3 regions of the Paenibacillus sp. NPDC058367 genome follow, and region 2 is predicted to be linked to each of the others. Evidence: riboswitches for the same ligand, from Rfam matches in the RefSeq annotation. Region 2 holds a riboswitch; each other region holds the start of a gene.

Region 1 (8,069 bases), on a different contig from region 2:
TGCCTGTCCGGATGCGAACAACGCGTTATCACTTATCGTAATCATAAGTTGGGATTGATTGAGCTTAGTACTGAGTAGATCGGTAAGGCCGTTCTTACTGATATATTGATCAAACTGCTTCTTAAGCTTCTCTAAATCCTCTTGCTCCTTTTGCCGCAGCTTAGCCATTTCTGTTTGTTCATTTTTCTTGGTTACTGATTTATCCATTTGATCATTTTTTCCTAAATCCTCTTGACTCTTAGATGGCATTGCCGCCCGTTCTTCAAGAACACCTGTACCGCCATTAAGAGCGGAACTGAAGGCTTGACTCATCTCTTCGAATTTTTTGGCATCCGTTGCACTCATAGAATACATTACGATGAACAAGGCTACCAGAAGGGTCATAAGATCAGAATAAGGCAGTAGCCACGATTCATCGGCGTGTTCTTCATGCTCTTCGTGTCGTCTAGTCTTTTTGCTCACCCGATCCACTCTCCTTCTCATCATTTAACTTAGCTCGTTCCGAAGGTGTCAGGAAGACAGCAAGCTTCTGATTGATGGCAATAGTGGATACACCGGATTGTATGGACAAAAGACCTTCGACCATCATCATTCGAACTTCAATTTCACGTTTGGAAAGTCGTTTCAGCTTATTGGCAATAGGATGCCATAATACGTAACCTGTAAAGATACCGAGTAGTGTTGCGATGAAGGCAGCCCCGATTGCTGCAGCCAATTTGTTCATATCACTCATATCAGCCAGAGCGGCGATAAGTCCGATAACGGCCCCGAGTACGCCAAGTGTAGGAGCATACATACCTGCTTGTGAGAAAATGAGTGCACCTGCTTTATGTCTATCCTCTGTGGCGTGGATGTCCTCCATGAGAACATCGCGGACAAAATCCTGATCATTTCCATCAATAATCATCCGCATGCCATTTCTGAGGAAGTTATCTTCTATTTCATCGACTTTCGACTCAAGAGCCAGCAGACCTTCACGCCGTGTAATAGAAGCCCACTCCATGAACATAGTAATTAATTCGGGTTTACTGATTAATTTCTTTTTGACAAAAATCATTTTAAACAGACTTGGAATCTTCTTGACCTCCGAGAACGGAAAGGCCATAAAGATGGAAGCTGCCGTACCCACTAAGATAATAACGTAAGCAGCAGGTGTGGCTAAAGCGTGAAGAGGAGCGTGCTTGAGGATCATACCCCAAATAACTGCAACTAGACCAAAAATTAAACCAAGTATTGTTGAAATTTCCATTATGCACCTCGTCCATGAGATTATAAGATGTGTTCCGACAAAGCCGCGTATATCATCCTTGAAACAGCGGCAAGGCACTCTGTTCGAAACCGAATAACGTATATTCTTATTTATCGACATCATTCCGTTTTTTGTGAAGTCATTTTTTCGGCTATAATGGATAAGGTAAGTAATTATTCATCTGTGGAGAAAACGGAGTGATACATGTGGGTGTAAAGCATGGTAGAGATTACGGTGAAATCCTAACGGATTTGACTGAGGCTGTCGGAAGAATTTCCGATGGGTACTTATTTTTTGAAATGGATCCAGAAGAGTGGCAAGAATTGCCGCAGGAATCCAAGATGGAGGTATGGGAGGCACTGGCTGAGGATCTTTTCTTCGCGCTGGGTAATGAACCTATGATTGAGGTGGGGAGCGGCGTTATCATCTACGATAAGGACACGCACCGCATTAATATTTTAGTCGGAGAAGAGGATTTAGCCTCTGTTGTTTTGATTTAAGAAGAGGGGGCGGTGGGGCGTAATTTGCCCGTAGTTAGTAGCCCGTGTTAAAATTGGTGTAGCCGAGTTATAATCGCTGGGATTCTTGAATACATTTAATCGAAAATATTGCCTTTATCCTGGCACATCCCTTGGACCTCAGAAGCTAAGGGATGTTTTGTTTAACGAATATGACGAGTAAAGGGACCTGCGGATTTTACTGCAATTTTTAGTAAGGGAGGAAACGAATTGTTATTTACGGAAGAAGAACTGCGTGAGCAGATCAGCAAGCTGGAAGGTTGGAAGCTGGAAGAGAATACCATGGTGCGAAAATATATGTTCAGCCAATATATGAAGGGTATTGCTTTCGTTGATGAAGTAGCCACCATTTCAGAAGCCTTTGATCACCATCCACATATTACGATTGATTATAAGACAGTGACTTTACGACTGAAATCAAATGAGGAAGACGGTATTACAGCTCTAGATATTCGAGAGGCACATGAATTTAATGAAGCCTTTGAGAAAAATCGTTAGTGTCACCCAAACTCATAAATAAACGCCCGTGCGCAGATAGTGAACTATCTTCTGGCACGGGCGTTTTTAGTTGCTTAGGTAGTAGTTACTGTTACTTTTTCTCTGAGAGCCAGAGGGCGACGTTTGCAATCTCCTCAGGGGCTAGCTTTTCTTTAAAGGAAGGCATTTGACCGCGTCCTTTAGTGACGATACTGTAGATTTCTTCAGCATCATGCTGACCGCCTTCATTTTGAAGACTGGGTCCAACTCCACCTTGAAGCTGATCGCCGTGACAGGTGATACAGCTGGCTTTCACGGTTGCTTCGGCCTTTGCCGCATCCAATTGGACTTCCGGCATCGTCGGCTTATTCTGTTCAGCTACCTCTTCTTTACCTGGAAGTGTAAACATAAGTACTACCGCAAAGGCACAGGCGGCAAAAAACAAACCGCTCATGATCCATTTCTGCATCCCAGTTCGTCCCTTCTATGTAAGCTGCTCCCTACATTATAGCTCAAGGTGAAGCGTTATCATAGGGTTTGTGACAAAAAAATGAACGATAATGCCATCAAATCATTGAAAAATATGGAATTTAATATTATTTATCATAGACCATGCAATAAAAAGGTTTGTTTCCTGTGGGGGTTAGGCGTTCATACGTATCGGTAATCGTAAATCCACACTTTTGGTAAGTTCGGATCGCCCGCTGGTTCCAGGTCAATACCTCTAGATCAATCTCACGCTCAGGATAACGAAACAAGGCTGCTTGCACAATTGCATCCATGAATATTTTTCCTAGACCTTTACCGCATAGATCAGGGCGCATACCAATCCCCAAGCGAACAACACCTTCCATTGGAAACAACTGCGCGAATCCACACAAAATCCCTTGCCCATTTAGTATGGAGACATATTGCTCATTCCGTAGCTGAGGGTCACCGAACTCGATTCCAAGAGCCTGCATTTGCTCCCACGGCATCCAGCCGTAAATATTATAAGGGGCAGTGTAATCCCAGTTGCAAATCTCTTCCGCGTGACTGGTCTCCATAGGCGCTACATGAAAAGTAACAGAGGGATTTATCATAAGGTCAAAGGACCTCCTTTCACGGGCGAACTTTAAATGTCTTATATTTCTAGCTTAAAATACTTATGGTCCTTATAAGGACATCGAAGGCGTTTATGCTTGTAACTAATTATATACAAAAAAAGGCATGGTCGACTCAGAAATTTATGAGGATTATTGTTTTACAAATTCTGAGAGGGGTAAATACTAAATAAGACAAAAAACAAGCTCTTCCCCAAGAATCAACATCTTGGAAAAGAGCCTATGTACGATTTACTTATTGAACATCATCATTATCTTCTGTCTCAGAAGCAACAGAATGATAAGCATCCGTGCTCATAATTCGTTTAGCACCGATGTAGCGTTTCACGTAGTAGCTATCACTCAGGGAGCTAATCGTTACACCGCGTGAGGAAGATGCGTGTGCAAACTTGCCTTCACCGACATAAATACCGACATGGGAGACACCCTTACCACTTGTATTGAAGAATACAAGATCACCAGATCTTAAATCATCTTGGGAGATAGCAGTACCCATTTGATACTGGGAACCTGATTGGTGTGGTAGGTTTATACCAATTTTATCAAATACATACATTGTAAATCCGGAGCAATCAAATCCATTTGTGGAGATGCCGCCGGATACGTACTTAGTTCCGATGGTCTTGTCGATCACTTTATCCATTTTGGAATCCGCGAAAGCGCTTCCTGCTCCGATGGTGAAAATAATGGAAAAGCTAAGTACTGCTGCTGCTAGCTTCTTCTTCAAAAGTTTATACCCCTTCCGGATGCCTACGAGGTTAGCTTAAGGGTTCGGTTGAAGGTCCCCTATGACCCCTCTAAAAATGGAGGTCAATTCACCCAAAGTTGGTTCCCCCGTTTTCCTAATAGTTAGGAAACTCGGCTGATACTGTTGATTAGGAATAGCTTGTAATCAATACATGACAAAACCTTTGTAAATAACAACTTAATGATTACAAAAATGTTACTAAAATCTTACTGCAGTTATTGTAACAAACAGAGTGCCGCTTGGCAATCGTTTTTAACATAATCATGCAGAAAAATTCGTTTTTTTAAAGACAAAATGCATATGTAAGCGATAATATTAAACTAATTTTTATATTTATTGAAATTTTTATCAAATAAAAGTGTTTAAAGTCCGTTCAAGAGGTGTAAAGAATATAATAAGGCAAAAGAAAACCTGGATTCGATTAAGTCAATAATCAAACCCAGGTCTATATAATGTAATTGTGAGATTATAGTTGTGGGGAAGTATTAATCGTAGGCTATAGCTTGATATGAGGAAGTACTCATTACTCTTTTAGCACCAACGTAGCGATTGGCCCAGTAGGATTGGCTAAGTGAAGTGATGGTCACGCCATATGAAGATGATGATTGTGCGAATTTTCCGTTTCCAACATAAATGCCGACATGGGATACGCCGTTGCCCAATGTGTTAAAGAAAACTAGGTCACCTGAACGTAATTTACTTTTGGCTACAGGAGTTCCGACATTATATTGAGCTTTTGAAGTACGGGGCAAAGAAAGACCCACCTTCTTGAATACATACGTAGTAAATCCAGAACAGTCAAACCCGGCAGTGCTAGTGCCTCCGGTTTTATAGGCAACTCCAATTGTCTTTGAAATAACACTGTCCATCTTAGAATCTGCAAAGGCACTTCCTCCACCAATAGAGAACGCCATCACAAGTCCTAGCGCCGCAGCGACGCATGCTTTTCTTAAATTCTTCAAAAAAATTGTACCCCTTCCAATGCCTGTGAGGTTAGCTTAAGGATTCGGTAGAAGGTTCCCCTATGATCACTGCAAAGCGAGATCAATTCACCCAAAATATGGTTCCCCCACTTCCCGGTGCAAGGAATTCGGCGTTTTATGCACCAGATAGTGACTTATCGACATGACTACGACAAATACATGAAGTTATGTAGAAATCGTTTCAAATGATTACAAACTTGTTACCAATGGAACAGGACTTATTGTAACAAAGTCTTTACGATTTTGCAAATCCTCATAATTTGTCTATAACGCGAAAGAGTCCCAGCTCCTGATTCAGGAACCGGGACTCTTATATTATGTTCTGTAATGCTTCAAATTATTGTGGAAATGCTTTACTGTGCCATAGATGATATTGAGCTGAAATTCCCCACATTTTGAAGAGTGTTGAGGGCAGTGATGAAAGTTGACGAATAAGAAGTGCTGGTAGGCCAGGACAGAAGATACCCGTTATTCCGCACACTAGCAAAAGGATCAGGCCTGCTGCACCAAGTATGATTGAAATTCCTATTGCCGGAATCAGCGACTTCAAGCAAATGAATAAGGAGGAGAACATCCCCGTGCCGCTGGTATACCCAAACTGCATATATAGAAGGAACAGGCGCACGATAAAGATGTATATAAGCCATGCCAATACGTATGGAACTAGATGAAGTAACAAAGAGTAGTTCAGAAAGGAGGACAAGAATAGCCCGTACATTTTTGGAGCAAGCCAGTATAACGGAAGTAGAGCCAGCGCCCATTCGATTAGACTGAAGATAAACACTGGAAATCCATAAAGCTTCATACCTGGAAAAAAGAACAGGCCACGCTCTCCTTTTCGCTCCTGATGGAGTTCATGCAGTAATCCTGCCCTTATGAAGGGGGAGAGTAGCAGTCGTAAGACAACAAGCCCTAGGAACATCCATAACCAAGTACGTATCGCAGGATCTGTGTTCAAGTTGAACTGCCCTTCGACATAATAGAGTAGTCTGCCCATTCCGCTGCCTCCAGCGTCTTTATCTGGATAACGCAGTAGAATTGGAACGATAGCAGACCGGATGAAGCCGTACATAAAGTAGCCCCAGAGCAGTCGGTAGATGAAGAGCAGAATCAGAATATAAAATTGCTCCTTCATGCTTTGCCAGCCGCGGGTTATCGATGTTCTCACAATCATTCACCTCACCAGACAAGAGTTCCGAGCACGGTTTCAACTAGTTTAGTTACACTTAATGTCCAGCGGGAGAGCGTTTTGGGCTCTATTTCCGCCAGTCTGAAGTTATTAAGATGCTTGTTTTCTAACAGAATGGTATGCTCAGGATCAACCTCAGCAGAGAGAAGAAGCTTATCGCTTAACAATTGGAAGGTAGTCTCTGCTCCTTCACCGCTCCAGACCCGCTCTGTAGCAGAGCCATCGGCGAATGTGAATTTAATGGGAACGTCAACGTAATGGCTCCCTTTGTTTGTAATCTTTACTATGGATTCATAGCTCTGAGCATCGCTGTTGCCATTCTTTTTAATCGTAATCGTATCTACTGAGAAATCAGGAGCACCACCACCATAAATATAATCTTCGAAATAAGGCTGCCATGATTTTTTGGTTACCTTCTCAACGACTTTTTGAAAATCAGACGTAGTGGGGTGCTGGAAACGGAATTTACGTGTGTAAGTGGACATGATGCTGTTCATTGCCTTAGTGCCTACTTGGCGCTCAATATCCTTAAGTACTAGCTTTCCGCGAATATACACATTCCGGCTATAGGATTCTGCCCCGGCATATTTCCATGTTTCTAAATTTAGCGGCTCTGATTTGGTCACCAAGCTGGACTGAAGAGGGAGATTCGTTTTGATGCCATATTCTTGCTCCATGAGTCTGTCTTCAGCATAAGAAGTGAAGCTTTCATCTAGCCAAGCCTCTTCGAATTCATTGCTGGCTACCATGCCGTAAAAGTATTGATGGCCAATTTCATGAACGACGGTTCTTTCAAGTGAGGTGTCAGGAGAAGAGTCTGTGGCTCCAAATGCTGTAATGAGTGTTGGATACTCCATTCCTCCAGCCCCATTCCCCTCCTTAGGCGGAACGATAATAGACAGAGTCGAGTAGGGATAAGGACCATACCATTTGCTGAAGTAGGTCAGAGCTGCCTTAGCGGCCTGAAGGTATCGTTCCTTTAAGTCTTTGTGTAATGGATCGAGATACACCTTAATCCGTACACCAGGCACTTCTGGCGTAGAGAAGGCTTCTTCGGCTACTGTAAAATCAGGGGATGCCGCCCACGCAAAGTCATGGACATCGTCAGCGTAGAACTGATATATTTTTTGATCTTGCTTTAGCTTGGCATTCTTCACAGGAAATCCGGTCGCAGCTACCGTGTAGTCGGAAGGAACCGCAATCGTTACATTAAAGATGCCAAAATCGCTGTAAAACTCAGAGGTGCCGTGATACTGATGCAAATCCCAGCCTTCCTCCTTAACCCCACGTGTGCCCATAGGCTCGTATACACTAAGTTTAGGGAACCATTGCCCAGCCATCACGAAATTGCCTGATGCGCCCATACGGGCAAATATTTTGGGGAGCTGGACCTCGTACTGGAGTTTAAGCGTGACACTTTCTCCACCATTAACCGGCTGTGGGAGATGCACCTTTAGGAGTGTCTTATCGTTGACGTTACCATCATCGGGTTGTACAAATTGCACTCTTTGCATTAGTGATGTTCCTTCTGTTGTGCGCAAATCGGTTAAAGTCATACTTCCGAAGCCGTTCTCTGGCATGGTGTCACCTCTGAGCGTTCCCCCGGACTCCTTCATAAAGGTAGTATCTGGTGAAGCAAAAGCATTTGGATACATATGAAAATATAGATCACTTACCGGTTTTACACCGGGGTGTGTCCAGGTTACCGTCTCAGAAGCGATTAAGGTTTCTGTATCAGGAACAAGCTGAACATCGATGTGATACTCGACAACTCGTTGACTTAATGCCTCTTCTGCTGGAAC
Region 2 (8,069 bases):
CAGTTACACTCACCGAACGGTCACATCCACTCAGCAGTAGCACCCGCCGAGCCCTCTCATCGATCGAGCGTTCACACCACCCAGTAGTATCCGCACACCCCAGGAGTCGCATCCATTAGTGGTCACACCCGCAGAGGAGTCGCTCCCGCCCTTCAATCACCCCACCGAGCCGCAACAACTGGCCCTACACCTACAACCCATTGGCGAAGCAACAATGAGGCTGTCCTCACTCCGCGTCCTTCGCTCATATTCAACCTCTCCATAAGTTATGTTTAATCCTCTGATTAGTTAATCCTGATAATGATCAGTTTCCCATACGTGCAAAGCCTTCTCCAAAGGGGGGAGCGCATACCTCCTAATCAACTTGAATGTTTTCCATTTACAGGATTGACAATGGTAAATTAAGGACATATACTGTGTATATAGATATATACAGTAAGCACAGGGATATGAACACCTGCTTCTGCTAGACGCTGAAGACATTGTAAAGCGAGGTTAGTTTTAATGAGAACATTAAAAGATTCATGGTTTATGTTGCGCTCTGATTTTCGCGGAGACAAATTAAAGATATTAGGGACCCTCGTAATAACAGTTATTTTTATGTGTTATCTTGGTGGAATGACTAGCCTGGTAGCAAATGACGTACTAGGTGAGCAGGATCGGACGATGATAACGGATTTCTTATTTCTTTCCTTTATACCCTTATTGGGATTAACATTCTCTCGCCGTTCCATGAAATATTGGAGTGAAGACTCTTACACAAAAATGTTGGTTTACTTAAGAACCTTACCAATTCCAGCTGCAGTAATATTATCGCGGAGAAAACTTCAGGGAGTTTGCTCCTTTATTCTAAATGGTACGTTATTCTTCGGTATTGTTTACTTGTTAGGGGAAAATTTCCGGACAGAGCTGGCGGTTCCCTCGTATATAGCTTTTGCCATTACATGGCTCGGCTTCGGATTCATGGTCTCAGGTCTATATATTTTTATTGAGTATCTTTTTAGCGGCAAAGCTTATCTATGGCTAACATTGCTTATCGTAGTGTTATCGTGGGGAATATCATTCCTAGTTACACTTGGGGGAGGTAATTTGTTTTTATACAGTATCTCCTATTCCAAGGAGTGGGGGCTGTTATCTCCGATCATGTGGGGATCACTTCTGCTGGGGACAATATCTGTGCAGTTATTCTCTAAATGGACTATACATCGACTGAAGAGTCGCAATCTCGTATAAAAAATCGGAATGGCAAGGACTGCGCTCTAGCACGCTAGAGTGGAAGGCGAGGTGTAAATAATGTGGATACCGGTACAAATCAACGAAAATAGTGCAGAGCCCCTCTATCATCAGATAGAGACTCAGCTTAGATCATTAATCATTAGCGGAGTCATTACAGAAGGTACGCTACTGCCCTCGATTCGTGAGTTTGCAGGAGATCTGAAATGCAGTGTAATTACAGTGCGGCGCGTATATCAGGATCTGGAGAACGAAGGTTTGCTGCGAACGAGACAAGGAACAGGTACCTTTGTATCCCACATAGGCGACGGAGCAATGGAAGAATACAAACGAGACACGGTAGGCAAAGCACTTGAAAGTGCTGTGGATATCGGCCGATCGGTACATTGCAGCAAGGATGAACTTGAGCAGATTTTTATGGAGATTGTAGAACGCAAGTATAGAGCAAAGGAATGAAAGGGGGGCGCATATTCATATGGTACAGATGGCTATAGAATTGCGGAATGTACTTAAACAGCGGCGAAACAAGACGATAGGACCGCTGACCATGAATCTGCCAAGAGGATATATTACAGCCCTGGTAGGTCAGAATGGATCTGGCAAAAGCACGCTACTGAATCTACTGATGCAGCTGACCAATCCAGAGGAAGGCGAGATATATTGGTTTGAGAACAGGTATGATAGCGGGTTGCCTCTGGAGCTGCGGCAGACCATTGCCTATGTTCCTGAGACGTCGATTACTGAGGAGAACCACTGGAATGCAGAAGAGGCCGCTCAATTTCGACAGCATTGGTATCCGAACTGGGATGAGTCGTATTTTCAGGATCTAATGGATCGCTTTGAGGTTCCATATCATATGAGGCTTTCTAAGATGTCTAAGGGTGAGCGTCGGAAATTCGAAATTGCCGCAGCACTTGCGTCACGCCCAAGTCTGCTGCTACTGGATGAACCTTCATCAGGTCTTGATCCCTTTGCCTGGAAGATTATGATCGAGACGCTGCTTAAATATATGGATGAGAACAACGCTACGATCATCATCTCTACACACATTGTGGAAGAGGTGCGGCGGTTGGCAGATTATATCATGCTTATGCATAGAGGTGAACTGCTGGGTATGGCCGAGAAAGACAGTTTATTCGGTACTTGGACCGAGGTATGGGTACAGGTTGCAGGTGAAGAGGAGCTTGCTGAGTTATCAGCGGAATTACCGGGAGGTATAAACTTTACCATGGATACACCGGGTGTAGCTTCTTTTATCATAGAACAATTTTCTAAGAACGAGAAACGCATTCAGGACTTGGGCGTAAAGGTTATCAAGAGTCGCAGTTTAGAATTGGACGAAATATTGGGTTTATGGACACAGGGACACCGTCCTATCCTGATTGATCACAAGAGAGGGGACTAGAGAAATGGAAGCCTTAAAGCTGGAAAGTGTAATGAAGCAATATGGAGAAAAAACCGCTGTAAACGGAATTAACCTAACGGTAGGCAAGGGGGAAATTTACGGATTACTGGGGGCAAATGGTGCAGGGAAAACAACCACAATGCGCATGGTGCTTGGCCTAATTTACCCTGATGGCGGGAATATTTTGTATAATGGAAAGTCGTATAACAGCGAACTTCAGCAAATCATGGGCTATCTGCCCGAAGAAAGAGGATTATATCCAAAGGTAAAGGTAAGCGATCAAATCGTCTACTTGGCACGTCTGCGCGGGATGTCGGCTAGTGATGCAGATAAGAGCCTTCGCTACTGGCTCGATCGGTTTGAGGTTCCGGATTACTACAATAAGAAGATTGAAGAGCTCTCCAAAGGGAATCAGCAGAAAATGGGCTTTATCGCCGCAGTCGTTCATAAGCCGCAAATTCTCATCCTTGATGAAGCCTTCAGTGGCTTGGACCCTGTTAACGTGGAACTACTGAAAGATACGGTAAAAGAATTGCGTGATCAAGGAACGAGTATCTTATTCTCTACTCACCGGATGGAGCATGTTGAAGAGCTTTGCCGTAATATTACGATTTTGGATCGTTCCAATACTGTCGTGCAGGGCGATATTCGTACGATTAAGAGTGGATATCCTCGTGAACAAGTATTGTTGCGTACGGATAACGAAGTGACCGGTCTAGAATCAATTGCAGGTGTAACAGCAGTACAGCGACAGGAGCGAGGTTATCTGTTGTCAATCAGTGAGATCGGCGCAGCACAACGTATCCTACAGCAGGCGATGGCGCAGGGTGAAGTGGAGCATTTTGAAATTAAGGAACCAACGTTAAATCAAATCTTTATCAGAGCGGTGGGTGAATCTCATGAATAAGATGGGGACAATTATTGGCTTTACCTTTAAAAATAAAGTAAGAACGAAATCATTCATGATTACTACGTTAATTCTAGTGTTGCTGCTCAGCATTGGGATGAATCTTCCGTACATCATCGATCAGTTTAAGGGAGATTCTACAACAAACGCAGAGACTCAAATTGCTGTGATCGCGGAAGATGGAAATCAGGCTGCAGAGTTGTTGAAGGCTTATACTTCACCTGAAGGAATGCCGCAGGCAAAAGTTGTGCAATATACTTCTGCCGACGATGCGGAGCTAAAGAAAGCTTTAGATGAAGGGACTGTAGAAGGGTATGTTACTTTTGCAGAACCGACTGGTGAAGGACTTCCACCCGTTACTTATCATAGTGAAAATGGTGAATTGAAGGGCGATGTACAAATCTATCTCCAAAATGCCCTTCAGCAGGTCAACACCCAGTTCGTCGTTGGCGACAAGCTGACGCAGGAGCAGATTGCTGCTATGTCAACACCGGTACAGATAGCTACTCAGCAGCTCAACCCTGATGGGACTGCGGGAGATAAGGATGCGTCGCAGGAATCCGCTCCACCTATTAATTACGTCATTGTATACGCCATGCTTATGCTGTTCTTCATGTCTATCATGATGACCGGTAATATGATCGCAGCTGAGATTACTTCAGAGAAGAGCTCACGGATCATGGAGATTCTGATTACAAGTGCCTCACCTTTAGCGCAAATGTTCGGTAAAGTTATCGGTGTCTTCTTAGTAGGATTATTACAAATTGGCGTCATTATCGCAGCGGTAGTTGTCAATCTTAAGCTTCCGCATAATGCAACGATTTTGAAAGATTTAGACCTGGATTTAGGCCAGCTTAATATTAACTTGTTGCTTTATGGAATTGTTCTTTATGTACTAGGTTATTTCCTCTATGCCTTGATGTATGCAGCTGTAGGTTCAATTGTCAGCCGTACAGAGGATCTTGGCCAAGCGGTTATGCCGATTATGATGTTAGGCTTCGTAGCATTCTATGTTCCACTGTTCAGTATCTCCAATGCGGACACTCTGCTGGTTAAGGTAGCGAGTTATGTGCCGTTCACCTCTCCATTGACCATGCTGCTCCGGATTGGTGTTGGTGAAGTAGCGATCTGGCAAGTTATTGTATCATTAGCCATCCTGCTTGTTACCACGTTCATCTTTGGATGGTTGGCTGCCAAGATCTATCGCACAGGCGTATTGATGTACGGCAAACGTCCAAGTATTAAAGAGATCAGAAAAGCGATGAAGGCTTACAAGATCTAAGTGGCTTCATATAAACTTTTAAGGAGTGGTAAACATGACTAAAAGTGAACAATACAATATGATGCTTTTAATGAGTTCGGTATCTCTGGCTACGGTTAGTAGAATGCTCTCGACCAATGGGTCCACTTTAATGGATTTCACTCAGGGTGTATTGACTGGGATTGCCATGGTGGGGATGATTGCGGGATTGTGGATGTACGGAAAGGAAGCCGCGGCAGATGCCGTGGCTTTTTTATTTTTTGTGTATGTATCGTAAAAGTTATTTGGAAGATAGTTGAGGGAGTTAGACAACGGATAGATTACCACTAGGCAGCAAATCCTCTTGAGCAGTCAGTTGCTCCCGCACACGCCTAAGCTGTGCTTTTAGGACAGGAACACTCTTTTGCAGAATGATGCTTATTTGAGGTAAAGATAGCTTTAGGCCATACCACATCGTTTTTATAAGCTGTTCCTCCCAAGGCAATGTCTTGGCAGACAGAAGAGACCGGCGTGCGTAATAATCGGCGCATTGTCGGATACAAGAGCGGTAAGCCTCGATAGAGAATAGCTGGCTGTCGAAGCTTTTTTGACGGAATATTTTATGAAGCTCTTTAAAAGTACGGATAGTAACCTTCTCGGCTTCTACTGATTGTTGTAACAACATGGAACTGAGCGTATAGATATCATTCGTGCACTTTTGAACACACTCTGCAAATATAGTTCTACGGGGTGATTCGGAAGGTAAGGGGTCAGGCATGATAAACACGATCCTTTCAGAATGGGTTATGGGATGAACTTATAATAAAGAAAAGTAAGAAATGGATTTGTTGATAAGCTCGGCGGTATCAGGTTCTGGATAACTATGTTTTTGAAGCGCTACACTGGATGGTTTATAATATAGCCGCCCTCCTTTGGAATCTCTCCCACCAGCGACAGCTCTGTACAGACGACCTTGCTCAATGTGCCCTGCCAAGGATTTACCCTGCAGCTTGGCTTTTAAATCCTGTAAAGCACCTTGCACTAGCTCAAACTGAGTCTGATCCCACTCTGAACCATGGGTACGTACTTTATCTATCGCTTCCTCTAGCCGGCAATGGTATATCATTCTGAGAAAAGAACTCCATTTAATAAGATCGAAAGTTTTGGTATTGGCAGAGATAAGACATGCCCCCCAGCTGCTACCTCCTTTACAGGTAAGTTTCAGGATGCCATAACGGCTGTCTTGATCAGCCTCCATTCCATAGTGAATAGGCTCTGGTGAATCAAAGACGAATACTTCTATGCGAGATAGTCTTCGCTGGTCCATGACAGGTTTCTCCTCCTTAGGTTTCCAAAAGCTTAAGATTTACATGGTGAATGACGTTAGCCTTCTCTATACAGGCGAGCATTTCAGCTTCATTCTCACAGACTGCGGCATGCTCCAGCCATAGTCGGAATTTCTGTTTGCGTATAACGGATAAATGTAAGGGAAAGGTGTTGCCGGATCTCATTACGTACCAACCGACTGCAACTTCTTTCCACGGTTCCTTAAAAGCGGTGAGCCACGGAAAACGTTGGTGTGCTGACCAATCCTGCAGCTGTTGCTTTTCTCGGATATTTTTATATATTTCGTATATAATTGTTCGGTCCATACAGTATTCACAGGTAGATGGGCTGCTGAAATGGCGAAGTGATTCAATCTGCTTCTGACCAAAAGCATAGCCGACAATAGTTCTGTGATGATCCTCTTCGAACCACAACGCTCCAAAGCAAACATAATTTAGACTTATCGGCTCAAGTAGCCCTTGCTGAGTTCCCCAATAATAGTGTTTCATTCCTTTCACCCCGTCCAGCATGCTATCACCCTATAGATTCAGGTAACGCAAAAACCGCAGCAAGAGGAGGACCTCTGCTGCGGTTTTGGAATACAGGTATACACACACCTGTGCCAAAGCGTGGCGGATCAAGGGTCTCTCTCTTTACGCTTACGAGGTTAGCTGTCGGATTCGGACGGTGAGAGTCGCCCTACCTATGTGAGACTTGAACAGTCTCCTTCGGATTCACCCCAAGTAGGCCATGTGGCCTGATGGTTCCCCCGTTCCCTGCAAATGCAGGAACTCAGCGTTGAATGTATTTCGTGAAATAGATTCAACCCGAATCATACTCTTTTCAAGGTGTTTCTGTAAAAACAGAAAGTGTTCTTTTGAGCGCAATTTAAACCAAATCCTGCCTACTACGACGAAAAAGGGAACCAAATAGGTATTTATTGCGAGTTATCGGGCTTCTTCCTCGCTTAATCTCGCTTTCTTGTTTCCTTTCTTATATAGGCGATTTTTGGTGATTTCACTAATCGTGGTGAATAAAATCACATGGTATGACCGTTTTTCGCTAATGGATTGAAACTCGAGTAAACAAGAGATATAGAGAGATTGGATATCAAGTAAGCGCTATCCAATGCGAAAATAGTTTTTAATTTGCATTATTTTGGCATCAATCAGGTTTTACAATACTTCCTGCATAAGGGTATGATTACTCCTGTTTCAACAACAATCGAATATTTGATCCGCTTAATTTCCGATAAGGAAAGCGGGGGAACCAACAATCGGCAGACGATGTGAGAGTCGGAAGCCGGTTATGGGGTGAATCCTGTAGAAGATGCCAGTGAGCTCGCATCTATACAGGTAGGGCGACTCTCACCGCCCGAATCCGACAGCTAACCTCGTAAGCGTATGGAGAGAGGATGAGTGCAATGTGACCGCTAGCGAGCCACAGAGGAGAATCCTTTGTGGCTTTTTGCTGTGCTTTTTTAAGCAAAGCATTTATGGAAAACCTCACGAAGAGGTCGTTATATTCATCATTAGCGGTAGCTTTTTTTTCAAGATCAGGGTGATCAAGCTCTGATCTTACAAGCAAAGCATTTGAGGAGAATAAGAGATGACAGATCAGAATGAATATGTACTGGTATGTGCGCCAACGAAGGCAGGCGAACATTTTATTAAGCTTCTAAAATTCAGAGGCATTAAGATGGCCGGATTGACCAACAACTTGCCTGAGAAGGCCCTACTCGAAGAGATGGGGATTGAACAAGTCGTTCTAGTTGATACCCGCCATCAGAATACTTGGTTTCGCCCGCCGTTTCCGGTAGGCCGGGTATATCTGTTCGAGAGCAGCTTTACGTTATGCTGCCGTTACATTCAGATGTGCCGTACCTGGACGACACAGCCGATTTTTGTAATTACAAGCTCAATAAATCCTAGATTGGTCTATAAAAGACTTGGCGCGAG
Region 3 (8,069 bases), on a different contig from region 2:
AACATATTTTCCATAGCCAGGCTCTTTAGCGCGAGGCCATGGGTTCATCCCCTCTTCTTTTTTCCATAGGCCGTCCCCTCCAACTAAAGAAAAATAGAGCAGCGAGGACATTAGGAGGCTATATAAGGCATAAATGATGAACATTATGACGGAAGTTATCTGAGCCTCGAGTCCTTCGCCTGAGGATTCAGGGAGCATATTATAGGTGCTGATCATCATGATTACAAAATAAGCTGAGCTTAGGAATATTCCACGCTTAAAGGAGGTATGTTCTCTTCTAAGTATGCTGTAGATGAGTGCCAGAATTCCTAAAGCTAAAGTAGGCAAACCATAGCCGAATAAAGTAAACTTTTCCGCGAGAGAGGTCTGGTCCTTTACATAGGAAGTATGCCAGGCTGGAGCGGTGAATCCTGCTTTAAAGCTGGATACCTGTTCGCCAGTGAAATCGAAATAATAGTGTAATAAGGATTCACCGATCTGAACGGAACGATCTGTATACACGAGCCCGTAGTTTCCCGTATTCGATTCAATTTGCAGCTTGGCGGGATTTACATCCCATTCCTGAAGCCAGGGACGGGCAAGATTTTCTTTTTGTGCAAGTGATAAGGTAGTACCCTTGTCCTCTTCTTTTGCACTGGTTGATACATTGTTTGGTAATCCGGTACCTGATCCTTCTGCTCCTTGTGTGAAAGCGACAACTGCACCAGTATACATATTGAGGTCAACGGAGATCAGTGGCTCTTGTTCCGCTGAAGGACTAAGTGTTACACGGAAAATGTCAAAAGGATATCGTTGATCCAATTTCTTTTTTGTATAGTCCTCCAAAAGCTTCTCGCGGGACATATAACCATAAAAGGAAGAGTCCGTATCGTACAGTACATTCCACTGATCGGTTGGTGCTTTGGTGTAGTTCAGCTTTTGTTCTGCGAATGATATGGCTTTGTCGCGGGCTTCCGCCTTACTGATGACAGTAGTATCTTCCCCGGCAGGGCTATTTAGCACCGAGGGAGCAATTTGAAACATAATAAATAGAATAAGACCGATAATGCCCGAGATGATGAGCCTCTTGGAGAGGGCACGTTGCTGTAAGGGCTGGCCAACGGGATTCATGTAACGCCTCCTTGTAAACTGACAATGTTATGTTCCATTATAGTATTAGTGCCATGATAGTTACAAAAATCATCGTATATTCTTTTTATGGGTAATAGAGATATTATAGAATAGGTAACTGAATATATACCATGAATTTAAGGTGATTCTTTCTTCATTTTTCATGAAAATCGATGCAATTGCAGGGAAAACACGGAAAAGTGATGAGAAAAGGCACTCTTAGTGGTACATCCTCTCCAAACCGCATTTTTCATATGAATCACCATTAATAGTGTCTTTGTGATTTATCGAAATAACATATATAATTTGTATGCAATTGTAAATAGCCGAATTTCAGGTGAAAACGGGGGAACCATAAGAAGTAATGAAAAGATGAGTATACGCCATAGGCGTTATCTTTATTCATCAGGGGTGAATTTCGTTCTAGGAACGAATAGGGCAGCCTGCACAGTCCGAATCCGTCAGCTAACCTCGTAGGCTAATTTACTGCAGGAACCAAGGGTAGCATTGGTTTTCCAGTGCTTTTTTTGTTGGAATTCTTTAAATTTTGATAAGAGGGTGAGCGTAGTGGCTTCACAGTTTCGCAGGGTTTCTGAATCAAAGTTCCTGAAGCTCTCTCCGCCTCAGATTATGGTGCTTGGTTTTGCATCGATCATTCTGATTGGAGCCTTGCTGCTAATGCTTCCCATTTCGAGTACCAGCGGGAATGCTGTTAGTTTTATTGATGCGTTGTTTACTGCAACATCGGCCACCTGTGTGACAGGACTTGTGGTGCTGGACACCGGGACGACATTCACCATTTTTGGGAAAACCGTAATTATGGTGCTTATCCAGGTGGGCGGCTTAGGGTTTATGACAATGGCGACCTTATTTGCCATGATGATGAAACGCAAAATTTCCTTGCGGGATAGACTGATCCTTCAGGAAGCAATGAACCAAGGCTCTATGGAGGGGATTGTTCGACTGATCCGGAGAGTACTTATTTATTCTTTGGTCATCGAAGGCTGTGCAGCGGTGCTTCTGTCCTTACGCTGGGCGTTTGATATGCCACTGGGCAAGGCCATTTATTTTGGAATATTTCATGCTGTGTCTATGTTTAATAATGCTGGATTTGATATTTTCGGGGATTTCCGGAGTTTAACCGATTATGTATATGACCCGCTAGTGAACATCGTGGTGATGTTTCTGATTGTCTCTGGCGGTATTGGTTTTATTGTCATGTCGGATCTGGTGGAGTTTCGTGTCAAACGTAAATTATCTTTGCATAGCAAAGTTGTACTCTCCACCACTGCAGGGCTTATTCTTATCGGCGCTTTAGTTATTTTTATATTTGAATTTACGAATCAGCGCACACTGGGGAATTTAAATTTCGGCGGCAAAATATTATCGGCATTCTTTCAGTCGGTATCGCCCCGAACCGCTGGCGCCAATACGGTGGATATTGCCGGACTGCGGCAAGCCTCACAGTTCTTTATGGTTATTCTTATGTTTATTGGTGCATCTCCAGGATCAACAGGTGGCGGGGTCAAGACTACAACCTTTACGATTATGATTGGTGCAGTAATCGCGATGCTGCGCGGACGTGAAGATGTTGTACTGTTCCGTTACCGATTGGCGCAGGAGCGTATCTATAAAGCGTTGACGTTAACATTACTCGCTTTGCTATTGGTCCTCACGGTGTCGATGTTACTGTCCACAACAGAGGATAGTAATTTCTTAGCGATATTATTTGAGACGACCTCAGCTTTTGCCACGGTGGGACTAACCATGGGGCTGACACCTGAACTGTCTATCTTCGGCAAGATTCTGATCTGTCTGACCATGTTTGCAGGTCGGCTAGGTCCATTAACATTAGTGTATGCGCTTGGACCTAAACAGGGTAAACCATTGTATAAGCACCCAGAAGGTAAAATAATTATTGGATAGGAGTTAATCCGAAATGAAAGCACAGCAATTTGTAGTAATCGGTTTAGGCCGCTTTGGCTCAAGCCTTGCACTTGAGCTGATGGAAATGGGCTACGAGGTGCTCGGCATTGATCACCATGAGGAGCGTGTGGAGGAAATGAGCGATCACCTGACGCATGCGGTAGTGGCTGATGCTACAGATGAAGGAATTATGCGCTCGCTCGGCGTACGGAACTTTGACTGTGGGATTGTAGCGATTGGCGACAATATGGAACGAAGTATTCTGGCGGCGATTTTGTTAAAAGAGATTGGAGTCAAGCAAGTAGTAGCCAAGGCGATCTCGATCCTTCATGGTCGTGCGTTGTCCAGGCTGGGCGTGGACCGGGTTATTTTTCCGGAGCGGGATATGGGCATTCGTGTAGCACATCAGCTCGTGACACCCAATTTGCTGGATTATATTGAACTGTCCAAGGATTATAAAATCGTCGAGCTGACCGTTCCGTCTTGCATGAACGGGAAAAGCTTGTCAGATTTAAATACAAGAGCGAAATATGGTTGCAGTATTGTTGCCCTGAACCGGGAAAGTGGAATTATAGTGGCTCCAACGGCACATGATCATTTGAGTGAGGGCGACGTTATGGTACTCATTGGTTCTAATGAAAGTATTGATCGATTTGAGGATGAAGTTGTAAACCAAGATTAAATAGATAAGCCCTCCGTCCTTTACATGGGACGGAGGGCTTTTTTAAATTAAGGTTGCACTCAGAGGTATGTACTATTTCTCTCGTTCCGTCAGAAACATCTCTTCTGTGACCTGCACGAGGCTGCGGGCCGCTGTGCTCAGGCTTCCATCGTCACGGTAAATCAGACAGGTAGTTCGCTGAGTCTGCTCCAGCTCCTTAATATGCAGAGAGACCAGCCCACCGCCGTTTAACAGCTGCGGACGCAGATAAGACTTGGGCAGTAACGCTGCCACATTGACTGTCGGCAGCAGCCGCACGATGGCTTCGAAGGAGTCAATCTCCATCCGAACGTCTGGATCAATTCCACAGCGCTGGAACAGATCATCTGTTAGACGGCGGTACCAGGTGCCTTTGGAGAAAAGGATCATAGGCAGTCGGGACAGATCATCCATGGTTAGCTTGGCAGATTGATTCAGAGGATGATGCTCAGAAACAACCAGTCGAAGTTGATCCTCAAACAGAGAAATACAGCGCAGTCCAGGTTCTTGAATAGAGGAAGCGATCAGACCTATATCTGACTTTCCTTCACTGACAGAGGAGACAATTTCATGTGTTCGGCCTGTGATTAGCTTAAGCTCCGCAGTTGGGTATTTCTCCATATATGCGTTAACTAGTGGAGGCAGAGTGGTCTGTAGTGAGGTAAGTGACGCCCCTAAGGTGACGAGCTTAGGCTCGCCTTCTTTGTATTTAGACAAAGCCTCCAGAAATTTAGAGCGCTGTTGCCGTTGTTCAAGTGCGTAGGAATAAGTAAGACGTCCAACCTCGGTTAACTCCAGTCGCTTGCCATAACGATTAAATAGCGCGACACCCAGCCGTTCTTCCAGCTTGGAGATTTTACGAGATAGGGCAGGTTGGGACAGATTGAGCTGGCGGGAGGCCCGATTCAAGCTGGAGTGCTCCACAACCGCTGCAAAAACATCTAAATCGTCAAACATATTTATGTTCCTCTCGTAGTGCAATCTATAAACAGTAGTGACGAAATTCATAGCCATGAAGACAATACTTCTTGCTCCATAAGGAAATAAAAGATTTGTCGGAAAATGTTGTTTCTCTAAATGAGAATTATTATCATATAAAATCTATTCTTATGCGTTTATTGTATAACGTTTAATAATTAGATTGCAATTCCCTTATAAGGGAAAAAGGAGTAACATGAAAAGTGACACAAGATATTCACATTTTGTGAAAAAGAAAACAAAGTCCGGGAAACCAAGGATAGCGGTAAATATAGACGTTTTGTCATGACATAGTCTACGTTATCCTGTGTCAAATGTAGTTCCGGCGGTGAATACACAATAATGAAAACGCTGTTTTAATCGGAAAGGGGTTACTTTGTATGAAAGGATTTTATTCCAGAAAGATTCATTCCTTGCTAGGCGTTATCCCGCTTGGAGCTTTCTTCATTGAGCACATGATGACGAATTTTGCGGCTGTAGAGGGTGGCGCTTCCGGTTTCACTGACAGCGTGATATGGCTGAATAGCCTGCCGCTTGTCTTCTTCCTGGAATTGTTCGGTATATGGCTTCCTCTGCTGTACCATGGCGTATACGGACTGTATATTGCCTATCAATCCAAGCCGAACTTGAACCGCTTCAACATTGAAAGAAACTGGCGTTATACGCTGCAACGCATTACAGGAATTATTACCTTTATCTTTATAGTCTGGCATTTGTTCCAAACCCGGGTTCAGGTGGCAGTTGGTAGTGTAGAGCATGAAGAGCTGGGTGGTCTGATGCATGATATCGTGACTCAACCACTGATGTTGACACTGTATATTATTGGTATCGTTGCAGCATGCTTTCACTTCTCAAACGGCCTATGGTCTTTCTTGATCAGCTGGGGAATCACGGTAGGACCTCGTTCACAGCGGGTATCCTCTTACCTTTGTCTCGGTATATTTGTTCTTGTAACGTTTATGTTCCTCATTTCGCTAGTCACTTTCCGTGATGCTGAATTTCAAACCGCAGCTTCCATAGCTCAGTCCATAAAGACTTTCATCTAAGTAATTATCCTCTCAGGACTAGATTCCAGAATCCTTTCTGATATTTTCAATAAAGGGAGTGAACTATCATGGCAACAGCAAATATCATTATCGTGGGTGGCGGTCTGGCCGGCCTGATGGCTACCATCAAGGCAGCGGAGTCCGGTGCACATGTTCAATTATTCTCATTAGTGCCTGTAAAAAGATCACACTCCGTTTGTGCGCAAGGCGGCATCAACGGCGCGGTAAATACGAAAGGGGAGGGCGACTCCCCTTGGGAGCACTTCGACGATACCGTTTACGGCGGTGACTTCCTGGCGAATCAGCCACCGGTCAAGGCGATGTGTGAAGCAGCACCGGGTATCATCCACCTTATGGACCGGATGGGCGTAATGTTCAACCGCACTCCTGAGGGATTACTCGACTTCCGTCGTTTCGGCGGAACGAAGCGTCACCGCACTGCATTTGCTGGCGCAACGACAGGTCAACAGCTTTTGTATGCGTTGGATGAGCAGGTGCGCCGCTGGGAGTCCGAAGGTCTTGTAACGAAACGTGAGAACTGGGAGTTCCTCTCGGCCATCGTTGACGACGAAGGGGTATGCCGCGGCATAAGTGCCCAGAATCTCAAGACGATGGAGATTGAGACTTTTCCTGCAGACGCTGTTATTTTGGCTAGCGGCGGGCCGGGTATTATTTTTGGTAAAACAACGAACTCCGTAATTAATACGGGTACAGCAGCAAGTGCAGTGTACCAACAGGGCGTACATTATGCCAACGGAGAATTTATCCAGATTCACCCAACGGCTATTCCGGGAGATGACAAGCTCCGCTTAATGTCGGAATCAGCACGTGGTGAAGGCGGCCGCATCTGGACTTATAAAGATGGAAAGCCGTGGTATTTCCTTGAAGAGAAATATCCAGCCTACGGTAACTTGGTGCCGCGCGATATTGCTACACGTGAGATTTTTAATGTGTGTGTGGATCAAGGGCTGGGTATTAACGGTGAGAACATGGTGTATTTGGACCTCTCTCACAAGGACCCGAAAGAGCTGGACGTGAAGCTTGGCGGGATTATTGAAATTTACGAAAAGTTCATGGGGGATGACCCTCGTAAAATACCGATGAAAATCTTCCCGGCTGTGCACTATTCCATGGGCGGTATGTGGGTTGATTACAACCAAATGACAAACATTCCTGGTCTGTTTGCGGCAGGCGAATGTGAATATCAATATCATGGAGCGAATCGTCTAGGCGCTAACTCTCTGGTATCTGCCATTTACGGTGGTATGGTTGCTGGACCAAAGGCTGTTGAATACATCAAAGGTCTGAAGAAATCGTCACAAGATATCTCTTCTTCTGTCTATGATAGCTTCCACAAAAAGCAGACGGACAAATATGAGTCTCTGCTAGCGATGTCAGGTACAGAGAATGCTTATGTGATTCACAAGGAACTGGGCGAATGGATGACCGCCAATATGACGGTTGTACGGCACAATCCGAAGCTGGAAGCGACCATTGGCAAAATCAAAGAGCTTAAAGAACGCTATCGCAATATCAATATGAACGATACGTCACGCTGGAATAACCAAGGTGTGGCATTCACCCGTCAGCTGTGGAACATGCTGGAGCTGTCCGAAGCGATGACACTGGGAGCGCTTATGCGCAATGAGAGCCGCGGCGCTCATTACAAGCCGGAATTCCCGGATCGTAATGATGAGGAATTCTTGAAGACCACGAAAGCAGCTTGGACTGCGGACGGTCCGCAAATCTCTTACGACGAAGTCGATGTCTCACTGATCCCTCCACGGGTCCGTGATTATTCGAAGGATTAATCTTTCCCAGCAGTGAAACAGCTTGCGAGGCAAGCTTAATGAAATAAAATTAGGCAATTTGAGGAGGGAACCATTATGGCGGAAACTGCTACAGCTCCCAAAAACGTAAAGTTTATCATCACCCGCCAGGACGATCCACAAAGCTCATCTTATGTTGAGGAATTTGAGCTCCCTTATCGTCCGGGTATGAATGTAATCAGTGCTTTGATGGAAATTCAGCGTAACCCTGTGAATGCCAAAGGTGACAGCACCGTTCCGGTATGCTGGGATTCCAACTGTCTAGAAGAAGTATGCGGAGCTTGCTCGATGGTGATCAACGGCAAACCTCGCCAAGCCTGCGCAGCGCTTATAGACAATCTGGAACAACCTGTACGCATTGAGCCAATGAAGACATTTCCGGTGGTGCGTGACTTAGTGATTGACCGTACCCGGATGTTCAACGCACTTAAACGAGTAAAGGCCTGGATTCCAATCGATGGTACGTATGACCTTGGGCCG

Evidence for each region. A riboswitch is a leader RNA that binds a small molecule or an ion and turns the genes downstream of it on or off. The one in region 2 is predicted to bind cyclic di-AMP.
Region 1: linked by a shared signal. The riboswitch ahead of ACFWMP_RS31115 (C40 family peptidase) and the one ahead of ACFWMP_RS25245 (hypothetical protein) in region 2 are both predicted to bind cyclic di-AMP.
Region 3: linked by a shared signal. The riboswitch ahead of ACFWMP_RS26175 (TrkH family potassium uptake protein) and the one ahead of ACFWMP_RS25245 (hypothetical protein) in region 2 are both predicted to bind cyclic di-AMP.

Annotation. Positions count from the first base shown of each region.
Region 1 is NZ_JBHXIZ010000013.1:22,451-30,519, reverse strand. It holds gene motB (flagellar motor protein MotB) at 1-462, opposite strand, end outside; gene motA (flagellar motor stator protein MotA) at 446-1,249, opposite strand; gene ACFWMP_RS31135 (hypothetical protein) at 1,456-1,749, shown strand; gene ACFWMP_RS31130 (4a-hydroxytetrahydrobiopterin dehydratase) at 1,978-2,265, shown strand; gene ACFWMP_RS31125 (c-type cytochrome) at 2,357-2,713, opposite strand; gene ACFWMP_RS31120 (GNAT family N-acetyltransferase) at 2,841-3,326, opposite strand; gene ACFWMP_RS31115 (C40 family peptidase) at 3,583-4,074, opposite strand; cyclic di-AMP (ydaO/yuaA leader) riboswitch at 4,080-4,221, opposite strand; gene ACFWMP_RS31110 (C40 family peptidase) at 4,581-5,009, opposite strand; cyclic di-AMP (ydaO/yuaA leader) riboswitch at 5,063-5,201, opposite strand; gene ACFWMP_RS31105 (hypothetical protein) at 5,416-6,246, opposite strand; gene ACFWMP_RS31100 (M1 family metallopeptidase) at 6,258-8,069, opposite strand, start outside.
Region 2 is NZ_JBHXIZ010000005.1:427,386-435,454, forward strand. It holds gene ACFWMP_RS25205 (hypothetical protein) at 505-1,233, shown strand; gene ACFWMP_RS25210 (GntR family transcriptional regulator) at 1,294-1,689, shown strand; gene ACFWMP_RS25215 (ATP-binding cassette domain-containing protein) at 1,709-2,638, shown strand; gene ACFWMP_RS25220 (ABC transporter ATP-binding protein) at 2,643-3,545, shown strand; gene ACFWMP_RS25225 (ABC transporter permease) at 3,538-4,827, shown strand; gene ACFWMP_RS25230 (hypothetical protein) at 4,862-5,083, shown strand; gene ACFWMP_RS25235 (hypothetical protein) at 5,111-5,470, opposite strand; gene ACFWMP_RS25240 (hypothetical protein) at 5,603-6,112, opposite strand; gene ACFWMP_RS25245 (hypothetical protein) at 6,129-6,620, opposite strand; cyclic di-AMP (ydaO/yuaA leader) riboswitch at 6,754-6,919, opposite strand; cyclic di-AMP (ydaO/yuaA leader) riboswitch at 7,340-7,529, shown strand; gene ACFWMP_RS25250 (hypothetical protein) at 7,720-8,069, shown strand, end outside.
Region 3 is NZ_JBHXIZ010000006.1:167,062-175,130, reverse strand. It holds gene ACFWMP_RS26180 (CPBP family intramembrane glutamic endopeptidase) at 1-1,110, opposite strand, end outside; cyclic di-AMP (ydaO/yuaA leader) riboswitch at 1,425-1,606, shown strand; gene ACFWMP_RS26175 (TrkH family potassium uptake protein) at 1,741-3,036, shown strand; gene ACFWMP_RS26170 (potassium channel family protein) at 3,050-3,718, shown strand; gene ACFWMP_RS26165 (LysR family transcriptional regulator) at 3,791-4,693, opposite strand; gene ACFWMP_RS26160 (succinate dehydrogenase cytochrome b558 subunit) at 5,095-5,760, shown strand; gene sdhA (succinate dehydrogenase flavoprotein subunit) at 5,829-7,571, shown strand; gene sdhB (succinate dehydrogenase iron-sulfur subunit) at 7,647-8,069, shown strand, end outside.